One region of the Solitalea canadensis DSM 3403 genome, then DNA from elsewhere that is predicted to be linked to it. Evidence: riboswitches for the same ligand, from Rfam matches in the RefSeq annotation. Region 1 holds a riboswitch; each other region holds the start of a gene.

Region 1 (4,263 bases):
GTATTGTTGTAAATAATCGTTGTTGAACTCATAACGGTGGCGGTGACGCTCAGTAATTCGCGATTTACCATATGCGCTAAATGCTTTAGTTCCTTTCTTTATTTCGCAAGGATATGCACCTAAACGCATTGTTCCACCCATATTAGTGATTTGTTTTTGTTCTTCCATCAGATTGATCACCGGATATGGAGTATCAGGGTTCATTTCTAATGAATGTGCATCACTTAGGCCTAATACGTTGCGTGCAAATTCAATAACCGCACACTGCATACCTAAGCAGATACCAAAGAACGGAATATTATTCTCACGAACATATTTGATAGCATCAATTTTACCTTCGATACCACGGTTACCAAAACCCGGAGCAACAAGAACACCGTCAAGTCCGCCTAATTTCTCGGCAACATTTTCAGCATTGATATGCTCTGAGTGGATGTATTGTAGGTTTACTTTGCATTCGTTTTTAGCACCGGCATGAATAAATGATTCACAAATCGATTTATAAGCATCCGGAAGTTCAACATATTTACCAACTAACCCAATTTTAACTTCAGAAGTAGGGTTTTTAAGCTTGCCTAAAAACTCTTTCCATGAATCAAGATTTGGCTCGTCTTTAATAGGTAATTTTAGTTTGGTAAGAACAATACGATCTAGCTGTTCTTTCAACATTAATAACGGAACGTCATAAATGGTTGAAGCATCAGCCGATTCGATTACTGCATTTACGTTTACGTTACAGAATAGAGCGATTTTCTTACGTAAATCTGGCGTCATTCTATGCTCAGTACGGCAAACCAAAATATCAGGGTGAACACCGTACTCCATTAACATTTTAACCGAGTGCTGGGTTGGTTTGGTTTTAAGCTCACCTGCAGCAGCTAAATAGGGTAATAACGTTAAATGAATAACCAGGGTATTAGTTGAACCATGTTCCCAACGGAATTGACGAACAGCCTCAATATACGGTAATGACTCAATATCACCTACGGTACCGCCTAGCTCAGTAATAACGATATCGTATTCACCAGTATCTCCTAAACGCTGAATATTTGCTTTTATCTCATCAGTGATATGAGGAACCACCTGAACAGTTTTTCCCAAATAATCACCTCTGCGCTCTTTGTTAATTACATTTTGATAAATGCGGCCGGTAGTTACGTTGTTGGCCTGTGAAGTTGGAACATTTAAAAAACGCTCATAATGACCTAAGTCAAGATCGGTTTCTGCACCATCCTCGGTTACATAACACTCTCCGTGTTCATATGGATTTAAGGTTCCGGGATCGATGTTTATATAAGGATCAAGCTTTTGGATGGTTACCCTGTACCCCCTCGACTGTAATAATTTAGCTAATGAAGCTGAAATAATTCCTTTCCCTAACGACGAGGTAACACCCCCCGTAACAAATACGTATTTAGTCATAATCTGAATTGATCGCTGCTGGTTACGGGTTGCAAAAGTACGAAAAATAATGGTTGCTTATCTTAATGATTTTATTTTCTCGTAATCTTATGGTAAAATTTTGATTAAAAATAAGATATGAAATCAAAATGTTCACTTTAATGCTCGATTAGTAGGACTGACTTCAATAATAACCGCAGAAGAAAAACTTATTCCTATCTTTGCGCCGTTAGTTCTTTATCTTGTTATAATGTGGTTCTGGTATTGTTATGCCAGATTAAAAAGGAACCGTGTGCAAATCACGGGCTGTCGCGCAACTGTAATTTATATTGATTTCGATCAATTATAATAAGTCAGGATACTTGCCTCATTATTCGGATCAATGCTTTCGCGATAAAAAGCAGTAGTCAAAAGTTATATTTCTGTCGTTTAACCAATCTTCCTCCTGACGACCGGATTACTATTATCTTTTATTTCTACACTGAATCGTGAATAGTTCACAAGCATAAGCCATGTTTATTTGTATTTAGTTGTTAATCATAAATTAAATGAAATGTAACGCAAAGGAATATTGTCAGAAACTCGTTGAAGAAACTGAAAAAATCAATTTTAAAGCGCCATTAAACAGCTGGGATATTTATATCCAAGGATTTCAACGTAACTCTTTATTACTAAAAGATATAACGAACCTGAAAAAGTATGCGGTGGAGAATAAATGGAATCACGACTTTAATTTTAATCAGAAAATATTCCACCAAGGACTGACCATTATTGTAACTGAGCCAGATTTGAGAATTGTTTTTGCAAGTCATAATATGCTCGAAATGAACGGTTATTTACCTACAGAAGTAATAGGAAACAAACTAAGTATGTTTCAAGGGATAGATACGGATCAAGTTGTAAAGGATAAAGTCTCAGTGGTGGTTAGCAATAAGTTGCCTTTTGAGGTGAGTATTTTGAATTACCGAAAAAATGGTACTCCCTATACCAGCAATATTCAAGGATTTCCGGTATTTAACAGAAAACAGGAACTGGTTAATTTTATAACTTTTGCAAAGGAAAGTTGATGGCAAATCACGAATCAAAAAACTGTCCACGGTGCAATGCTTCATTTGAGTGTAAAGCCGGAAGCATTACTCAATGTCAATGCTTTGGACTCACATTTAATGAGGAGGAGAAAGAAGCGATAGCTTGTGGCTATAACGACTGTCTTTGTCGTAATTGTTTGCTGGAAATAAAACAAGAGATAAAATTCAAAGCGCTCATAGAAAAGAAAGAACAAATTAACACCATATTAAAAACAAGATGAATATAGAAGAAAAAATAAATCTCTCAGAAACCCGAATCTTTAAAGCCGTTTTTCCTAATACTACCAACCACTATGATACGCTATTTGGCGGAACAGCAATGCATTTAATGGATGAAGTAGCTTTTATTACGGCAACCCGTTTTACCCGCAAACGTGTAGTAACCGTTTCTTCAGATCGCATTGACTTTTCAAAGCCAATTCCGGCAGGAACAATTATCGAACTGGTAGGTAGAGTTGCACATATCGGAAATACCAGTTTAAAGGTAAGCGTGGAGATTTTTATCGAAGAAATGTATTCATTTGAACGTGAAAAGGCTATTACAGGAACTTTTACTTTTGTGGCTATAGACGAACATAAAAAGCCGGTGAGTGTGGTGTAGTGTTACATCATTAATAACTTCATATGATTGTCATCCTGAGGTACGAAGGATCTGTTGATTCATTGCGAAATATGTTACAGATGCTTCGTACCTCAGCATGACAACGCTATTCTCTCTTTAGGAAAAAATCATTTTATTTTTTCCAGATCCTCGGGAGTATCAATTGCAATCGTATCAATATCAGTTTCCGCCATTTTTATCTTAAAGCCATACTCAAGCCAACGTAATTGCTCCAAAGACTCGCTGAGCTCGAGTGGAGACGGATCTAAGTTGATTAGCTGAAACAACACTGCTGATTTATAGCCGTATATACCAACATGGTAGTAATAATCCTGTTTGTTTAGCCATTCATGTTCTGCAACGTTTCGCAAAAATGGAATAGGTGAGCGACTAAAGAATAATGCTTCGCCTTTTAAGTTCATTACCACTTTAGCTACATGTGGGTCAAATACTTCTTCAGGCTGTTTAATTTTCTTATACATACTCGCCAACTCGGTTTCTTTATCGTCAAAGCAATGAATTAAATCACTTATTTGTTTTGGAGAGATAAAAGGTTCATCGCCCTGAATATTAATGACCACCTCATAATCAGGAAAAGCTTCCGCAACTTCTGCACACCTTGAGGTCCCGTTTAGGTGGTCTTCTGACGTCAACATAGCTTTGCCTCCAAAGGCGATCACATGATCATAGATGCGTTGGTCATCGGTAGCAACCACCACTTCATCAAGTTCCTGACAAAGTTTACATTGTTCGTAAACACGTCTGATCATACTTTTACCTTTGATTTCTACCAATGGTTTGCCCGGAAATCTTGTGGATTGATAGCGGGATGGAATAATGCCTAAAAATTTCATTTATGTTGGACTGTCTGCAAATGTAATCTTTTTGCAAAGGTTATGTCAAACACAATGCCTAATCCGAGAAGAAGTGAAGGTTTCTGTAGACAAACGGGAAATTATTCCGAAGAACACAGACATCTTCATTGAGTTCTTCGGAATAATTTTAGGTGAAGGACTATAAGAACATTCCCCCAGAAGCCTCTAAGCGTTGAGCATTGATCCAACGTGCGTCATCAGTACATAAGAAAGCGATCACACCGCCAATATCCTCAGCAATACCCACTCTGCCCAGTGCTGTTTGTGATGCAATAAAACCTTTCACTTCAGGATGTGA
Region 2 (4,263 bases), 1.7 Mb from region 1:
AAATTTTCGCCAATGATAGCAGAAGGCAATAAAGTAGAAATGGTCAAGCCGCGTTCTTTAGCAATTTGTATGGCTTTTTGTTCAGAGAGTGATTTTGAATACGAATAAGGCCGTTGCTTAAGTTGATTCCAACTGGTTTCGTCCATTGGCTGTTGTGTGTCATCTAATGCGGCTAAACTGCTAATGTAAATAAGTTTTTTGATGCCCGCATCAGCAGCGGCATTCACAATATTTTCTGATAAGTTTACATTTTGGTCAATTATCTCTTTCTGTGCATTTCTGGCCCAACGCTTAAATACCGCGGCGGTATGAATAACTACATCGCCCTGACTGAATATCTCTGATAATTGTTTTACCGATTTATAATCAAGCGTTACAATTTCTGTAGATAGAGTGGTAAGCATCGAGACGTCGGCGCCAGCTCGCACACCTGAAAACACCTGAATATTCTCATTTAGCAAATACCTTACAATGTTGTTGCCTAAATGGCCATTTGCGCCTGTTACTAATATTTTCATATTGATTTCTGTTTTATTTACCACAAAACTTGAAAAATAGAAACAGGCTTCAATTACCAAATGGTAAAAAAGTCCTAGCGAACTTGTTTTCTTATACGGCTAAGTGATTGAGGAGTAATACCTAAATAAGAGGCAATTATTGACTGGGGAACACGTAATGCAATATCACCCTGCTCTTCAATAAATTTTAAATAACGGGAAGTAGCATCCACTCCTAAATAGGCATTACGTGTGTATATCTTCTCCATTAATGATTTTTGAGCAATTTGCAACATGGTTTCCTGCCATTGAGTGATGGTTGAAAGAAGGAAATCAATACCCTTTCTCGATAGGATTATTAAATCTGAATCACAAATCGCCTGTATACTTTCCGTTGCCGGAGTAAGGCTGTTAAAACTTTCAATATCAGCAATAAACTGATTCTCTTTAATAAAATAATGTGTTAATTCTTCTCCATCATTATTATTAATATAGGTGCGAAGCACTCCATGATTAACAAAAATTATCTCTCTGCAAATTGCTCCCCTTTCCAGCAAAATTTCATTCTCCTTTACAGTTCGAAACACTAACTGCGATTGGATAAGCTTCAACTCTTGTTCACTGAACTTTCTAAATTGACTCAAAATATTGAATAAGCTTATATGCATTGTTATTTTATAATTTTTTAAGAAACAATAGATAAAAACAATGTTCTGATTCCTAAAAATGTAAGTTCAGACCAAGCGGCGAATAATAATTTCTCATCCGACTTATTAAACTGAATGTTCAGGTGATTTACTGGATACTGATATGCATAGCAATTCGACGCTTTTTACAACTTTTTTCTTATCTCTAACTCTCGTTACTTATTTTTAATTTCTCCAAGCCAATTCAATGTTATTGAGTTAAAAAAGTATATGATTTTAGAAAAAGCCATCTTAGATGTAATCCCCGATAAAGTTGAACAGTTTGAAGAAAACTTTCTGGTCGCTCAGCAAATAATCAGTTCTATGAATGGTTACAGGTGGCATCAACTTCAAAAATGTATTGAAAAACCTAGCCGCTATTTATTACTGGTAGAATGGGAAACTTTGGAAGATCATACAATAGGATTCAGAAACTCAGTGGAGTATCAGCGTTGGAAAGAACTGCTACACAAATTCTATGATCCATTTCCTACTGTTGAACACTATGAATTAGTAGTTTCTCAAAACAATCGATAATAATAGTTAAAGTTTACATTTTTATCTATCTATTAACTAATCAATACTTATATTTGCCACGCTTTGGTTTAATAACTATTACTCAATGGTTATTAATTAAAAGGGAATCAGGTGTAAATCCTGAACAGTACCCGCTGCTGTAAATCCCATTCAAAAGCTTAAGAATAAAACTCATGCCACTGTTCCGTTCCGGAATGGGAAGGTGTTTCTTAAGCCGGGATAAGTCAGAAGACCTGCCAAGTATACAGCCTGCAAGCTTTCGGGAGTTAGAGCTTTGAGATACTTGTTATTCTCTATTTGTACTTCATTGTTTTTTTAGCTGTACGGCTGTTTTTGTTGTTACTAATTTTTTAATCTAATAAAAACAATGAAAAAGTACCTCTTTTATTTACCCCTTTTAGTATCGCTTTTCTTTACTGCATGTAGCAAAGATGATCAGAAGGATATCATTGAGCCAATAACGCCTGGAAAGTATGCCGATGGATTCTTTATTATTAACGAAGGCTGGTTCGGACATGAAAATGGCAGTGTAAACTTCTATAAATATGGTGAAGATACCATCAGAACGAATGTATTTAAAAAAGAAAATACTGGTAAAGAACTTGGTGTTAGTACTGAATATGGTTCTGTTTTCAATGGCAAGCTATATATTGTCTCAAAACAAGGTCCGTTTGTAGTTGCTGATGCTGGTTCTTTAAAGGAAACCGGAAGGATTACTGAATTACCTGCAAATGGTCGTGCTTTTTGTGGTATTAATGCTACTACAGGTTTAATTACTACTGCCGATGGTGTTTATCCTATTAATCTATCAACATTTGCTATTGGTACAAAGATCAATGGTATTGCCGGAGAAACAGGCGCTATTTGGGCTAACGATAAATATGCATTCGTAATTAGCCAAGCCAATGGGATTTATGTTATTAATAGTGCAACATTGGCTGTAGTTAAAAATTATGCTAAAGGTGCAATTGGTTTTGCTTTGTCAAAAGACGGAAGCTTATGGGCAGCAACTGAAAACTCATTAATTGAAATCAATCCACAAACATTAACATTTAAAGAAATTAATGTTCCGAAAGCCCCTTTTGCATCATGGTATGCTTGGGAACCTGGTAGCTTGACTGCTTCAACTTCTGAAAACGCCATCTACTTTGTATCAGGAAGCTCAAGTTGGTCACCTACTCAAATCTATAAATATGTAATCGGCGACGAAGCCTCGTTAAGCAAGCCACTTGTTACGCTGCCTGAAAACAAAGTATTTTATGGTAGCGGTTTAAGATTCGACCCTGTTAAAAAACAACTAATTGCATATACAGTGCAATCAGGATGGGGTGAAAACTATAAATACAATTCTCTTTATTTCTTTAATGCCAGCAACGGGGAAAAAGTAAAGGAAATTAATTTCGAAGGTTTCTATTTCCCTGCAGTTGCCGTATTTCAATAAGAAGATCCTCCAATCATGAGAAAACTACTATTTCTAACCTTACTGGCCTTGGGAACATTAAGTGCTTGTAAAAATGACGACGATATAAATCCGGATAACGAAGGACCTGTTTATGTGCCTCGTCCGATTATTACAACAAGTAGTGCATATATCTCAAAAGTATTTGAGTTTTTACCAGCTCCAGGACAGTTTGTTAATCAAGACGGATTAGGCACTCCTGATGGTGCACAAAAACTTATTGGAAAGTCAGGAAATGGAACGATTTCATTAGGTGGCTTCGGGGGATATGTAATCTTCGGATTTGACCATTCCATTGTGAATGGGAATGGAGATGATATTGCCGTGTATGCTAATGCTTTTGAGGGAAGTTCAGAGCCTGGAATTGTAATGGTAATGCAAGACCTCAACGGTAACGGATTGCCTGACGATACCTGGTATGAATTAGCAGGAAGTGAGTCCACTAATGTTGCTACAGCTAAAAATTACAAGATCATTTACTATAACCCTAAAAAGGTTGGAACAGATGTGCAATGGAAAGACAGTAAGGGTAATAAAGGTGCTGTGCTGGCCAACGAATATCATACCCAAAATAACTATTACCCAACATTTGCCAAGAATCAGGATTCGCTGATTTTTGAAGGAACACTGCTTCCAAACAATAAATCAATCAATAATATGGGATGGGTTATTCTTTCTGCTTATAAGTATGGTTATGTCGATAACTATTCGGATGAATACAAAGCGAAGAAATATAACTCATTTGACATTTCATGGGCAATTGATAGCAAAGGGAATAAAGTACAACTATCAGCAATTGATTTTGTAAAGGTTTACAATGGAATGAACCAGGATGGTGGCTGGTTAGGAGAAGCTTCAACTGAAGTTTCCGGAGCCGCCAATATTTCTTTATTGAAATAAGAACTGCATGAAATATTTCCGACTAAAGACTGAAAGTAACCAGAATAGTGCAAAAATGGAGGTTAGGAGTGCGATTGCACTCCTGCCTTTTTTGTTGTTTTCGGTTACTTTATGGGGACAGGATTCTTCAAGTGTAAAAAGGCTAAAGACGGTTACGGTTACAGCGAAATCTAAATATGAAGTT
Region 3 (4,263 bases), 780 kb from region 1:
CAGGAAAAACAGCAATTGGAACTGAATGATTTATTTAACTGGTTTGAGTAGACCTCATCCCCGGCCCTTCTCCTCAAGGAGAAGGGTTGGGGATGAGGTAAATTATTTCTTATAATCAAACTTAAACTTGCTTAAATCAGGTAATTGTTTCTTCGTACGGTTTACTTCATAATCATAGATCAGTCGCCCCAAATTACCCATAAAAGGATAGCAAATAGTTTCATATTCATATTTGCTATCATTAAAAATGCCGTCAGCATTGCTGAAAACTACTGCCGAAAGCATAAACTCAACCTTTTTATCAAAATCTACGATATAAGCATTGTCGATCAGATAGCCATAGGAATCACCAATCTTATTAAAGATACGGATATTAGCAGGTATATTATCAGTTTTATCACCAAACATCAAAAATTTAACAATAGAAGGTTTGTATTCCTTAGCATTGCTATAATCAGGATGTTTGCTTTCCGCAGGCAGCATTGACATGTATTTGTACAGAAAGTTATAATCGTCATTCGTAAGGTTAAAACGCTGTGATGAGGGAACCGTTTCAGGAAACATTAGTGTGCGAAGCAATTTTTGTTGCTCTTCTAACGGATAACAATTTTTTAGTCCGAAGTTAAACGGTTTATAGATAATCGAATCTTTTGAATTCATATAGCCAATTCCCCTCATGATCGGCTTCAAACCCTTGAAATAATCCGTTTCATTATAAATCTGCGGCTGGCTATAAACGATTTTTTTTTCATTATAAAACTGAATGGGATTGGTATAGCGAGCGGTAATGGTATCGTCACCAACAATGTACCTGGTTAATATTCTTACATCATTAAACCCTTTTTGCTTTAAGGTTTCGTTAATGTACTGCTGACCTAAAAACTCATATAAGCGGTTATATCCATCATTGTCGCTTACCAACAAAATCTTCTTAATATACTGTCCAATTGAAGGCAAGGAATTTACAGCAGAAGTATCAGTGCTCACGGCAATTTGTTTACGAGATGCACTATCAATCTTTAATGGAGTTTCCTTTGTTAATCCTTTAATATTAAGATTGTTTATTTTCTCTAGTGAAAGTAATGATAAAGGTAGTTTTACAGTACTTGCAGGGAAAAAGTAACGGTTCCGATCTACATTATAAGTATAAGTGGTAAATGAAGGTTTATTATTCTTATCTCGGTCTATCTGAGTATAAACAATCTGAACCTCATGTTTAGTTGAGTCATTTAAAATTATATTAAACAATTCCGGTTTTGACTTTAACAGTTCCTCTATTAAATTTTCTTTTTGTTGTGCATTTGCATAATTGAGACAGCATAAAGTGATAATAGTTAACCAAATAAGTTTTTTCATATAATGGGTTTAAGCAAACCTCAATTTCAATTTTTGCAATTAATAAATCAAGTCCTAATTTTACATCGCATTTGGTCTCCGGTTTTTGTCCGGAGTTAAAAGGGAATCAGGTGAAAATCCTGAACAGGCCCGCTGCTGTAAGCTCAGTTAAGCATTCTATGTTTAGCTATGTCCGTCAACCTAACGCCACTGTTGCAGAGATAACTCTTAAAAATGGGAAGGCGACGGAAAAGAGTAAGTCAGAAGACCTGCCAAAGCATTCAATTTATTCATGGCTTTCGGGGACCAAAGCTTGAATGTGAATACTCTTTTTTGACGTATTTTCATTTGTCTTCCTTGTTGGTTATGAGTTTTTTATTAACCTCATAAACTATCAAAAATTGAAAAAAACCTTTACACTTTTTGCCTTAACGGTTACAACCTCATTAGTAGCCTATTCACAAGAGAAAAAATTAGCTCTTGATGAAGTTACTGTAACGGCTACGAAATTTGCGAAGAAGCAATCAGAAACAGGAAAAGTAGTTTCTGTTATTAGCCGTGAAGAATTAGAACGAAGCTCAGGGAAAAGTATTTTGGATATCCTGAACATTCAGCCTTCATTAAATTTTAACAATGCTAACGGAAACAGAGGTGGCAATATTTCTACTTATCTACGTGGTTCGCAAACTGGTAATACGCTTATCCTTATTGACGGAATTCCCGTAAATGACCCTTCACAAATCACCAATGATTATGATTTGAATTTGATTGCTGTAGATATGATTGATCATATTGAAATATTAAAAGGAGGTCATTCAACATTATATGGTTCTGATGCAGTTGCGGGAGTAATCAACATCATCACAAAAAAAGGCGGTGCTAAGCCTTTTAATATAAACGCATTAGTTACAGCAGGTAGTTATAAGGATTTTAAAGAAAGTCTGGGCATATCCGGTTCTTTATCCCGCGTCGATTATAATTTTTCGGTAACTCATGAATATTTAAAAGGCTTTTCGGCGGCGAAAGACACGGTGAAGAAACACCTATCAGACGAACAAAAGTTTGATGATGATCATTTCAAATTGCAATCATTAAATTTCAATATGGGTATTAAGGCCACTGAAAATTTGATGATCAGACCATTTGTGCGTTATAGCAAAACAAATATGGCTGTTGACTATGGTGCTTTTACAGATGATAGAGATTATACAGGTGAATCATCAGATCTTAGTGCAGGTTTTAGCAGTAATCTGAAAATAAAGTCATCAGATCTGTTCTTGAATTATAATTACAGTGATGTTAAACGATCATTTTTAAATGATTCAATCGCAGGCCCCAAAGAATACAGCTCTAATGATACCAAAGGACTGGCCCATAATGTTGATCTTTATGGAAGATTCCTTTTAGTAGACCATTTGGAGTTGCTAACTGGAGGCAGTTTTCGATACGCTAACACAAATCAGGCAAATAATAGTATAAGTCAGTACGGTGTTTATAAGACTGAATTAAATAGTGATTCAGCCAAAAATTCATTAAGCAGCCTTTATGCCTCGGTATTTCTAAAAGATATCAAAGGTTTTAACCTTGAGTTAGGGGGGCGTTTTAACTATCACAGTATTTATGGTAATAATTTTACCTATACAATTAATCCATCGTTAATTATTGAAGAGAATACAAAAGTTTTTGTCAACATTTCTTCAGCATTTAAAATTCCAACATTATACCAATTATACGCACCGGTATATGGTAATCCGAATTTGAATCCGGAAAAAGTACAAACATTTGAAGCCGGGTTTCAAACTGTTTTCGCTGACGGCAAAGCGAAACTAGGTTTAAATGCATTTAAACGTAAGGGTAAGGATGTAATAGCATTCACAACTAAATACGTAAATTATAATAAGCAGGACGATCAAGGAATGGAAGTTGAAGGTGAGGTTGAAGTAATCAAGGATTTGAGCGTCAAAGCTTCTTATGCACTGGTTTATGGCAAAGTAACTACGGCAACCAGTTCTTTTAATAACCTTTACCGAATGCCAAGAAACTCCTTCATTTTTAATGCAGGCTATAAGGTAACCGATAATTTATTTATCTCGACCAATCTGAAAGTTGTTGGTCAACGAGTGGATCCATATTTTGATACCAATACTTTTCAGTCGGTTAATTTAACATTGGATAAGTACTTCTTATTGGATGCTTATGCAGAATATAAATTCAAGATGTTTAAGGTATTTGTTGACTTTAGAAACATCACAAACGAACAATACACGGAAATTACAGGCTATAATACCCGTGGATTTAATCTGAATGGAGGTCTTTCTTTTACGTTGTAATTTAGATGGGAGATATGAGATTTGAGATTCGAGACTTTTTGAATTTAATAAGTAACGTCTTAGAAATTGATGAGATTCTGAAGATAGGATTGAGATGTAAGACTTTCAAATCGTTAAGCAGGTCCAAAATCTCAAATCCCATATCTCAAATCTAACATCTCACATCTCAAATCTAACTCAAATATGAAAGCAGCAATGTTTTGGAGTGGAGGCAAAGACTCTTCATTTGCTTTGTACAAAGTTTTAAAGGAGACTGAAACGGAGGTTGCTTTCCTGGTCACTACCATTAATGAGGAGTATAGGCGAATATCAATGCATGGAATTCGTGAAAATCTTCTGGATGCCCAGGTTGCAAGCATTGGTATTCCTTTAAAGAAAATGCTTGTACCTAAGGAATGTACCAATGAGCTTTATGAAGAGAATCTGCTACAGGTATTTGCCGAATTAAAAAAAGAAGGTGTTGAGGCAATTATTTATGGAGATATTTTCCTCGAAGATTTAAAAGTATACCGTGAAAAGTTACTGGAAAAAGCCGGATTGACAGGCTTGTTTCCACTCTGGAAAGAAGATACTGCGTTATTGGTTAATGAATTTATTG

The links. A riboswitch is a leader RNA that binds a small molecule or an ion and turns the genes downstream of it on or off. The one in region 1 is predicted to bind cobalamin.
Region 2: it holds a riboswitch for cobalamin, as region 1 does, so the genes downstream of both, SOLCA_RS03010 (DUF5074 domain-containing protein) here and SOLCA_RS10320 (PAS domain-containing protein) in region 1, are expected to answer to the same signal.
Region 3: it holds a riboswitch for cobalamin, as region 1 does, so the genes downstream of both, SOLCA_RS06895 (TonB-dependent receptor plug domain-containing protein) here and SOLCA_RS10320 (PAS domain-containing protein) in region 1, are expected to answer to the same signal.

Annotation. Positions count from the first base shown of each region.
Region 1 is NC_017770.1:2,479,518-2,483,780, reverse strand. It holds gene SOLCA_RS10325 (CTP synthase) at 1-1,422, opposite strand, end outside; cobalamin riboswitch at 1,638-1,785, shown strand; gene SOLCA_RS10320 (PAS domain-containing protein) at 1,950-2,468, shown strand; gene SOLCA_RS23955 (cysteine-rich CWC family protein) at 2,468-2,710, shown strand; gene SOLCA_RS10310 (acyl-CoA thioesterase) at 2,707-3,090, shown strand; gene kdsB (3-deoxy-manno-octulosonate cytidylyltransferase) at 3,219-3,944, opposite strand; gene SOLCA_RS10300 (SDR family NAD(P)-dependent oxidoreductase) at 4,105-4,263, opposite strand, start outside.
Region 2 is NC_017770.1:743,241-747,503, forward strand. It holds gene SOLCA_RS02995 (NAD-dependent epimerase/dehydratase family protein) at 1-518, opposite strand, end outside; gene SOLCA_RS03000 (Crp/Fnr family transcriptional regulator) at 593-1,165, opposite strand; gene SOLCA_RS03005 (antibiotic biosynthesis monooxygenase family protein) at 1,415-1,720, shown strand; cobalamin riboswitch at 1,768-1,975, shown strand; gene SOLCA_RS03010 (DUF5074 domain-containing protein) at 2,088-3,161, shown strand; gene SOLCA_RS03015 (hypothetical protein) at 3,177-4,079, shown strand; gene SOLCA_RS03020 (TonB-dependent receptor plug domain-containing protein) at 4,087-4,263, shown strand, end outside.
Region 3 is NC_017770.1:1,695,397-1,699,659, forward strand. It holds gene SOLCA_RS06880 (ABC transporter ATP-binding protein) at 1-51, shown strand, start outside; gene SOLCA_RS06885 (serine hydrolase) at 103-1,356, opposite strand; cobalamin riboswitch at 1,412-1,626, shown strand; gene SOLCA_RS06895 (TonB-dependent receptor plug domain-containing protein) at 1,737-3,665, shown strand; gene SOLCA_RS06900 (Dph6-related ATP pyrophosphatase) at 3,849-4,263, shown strand, end outside.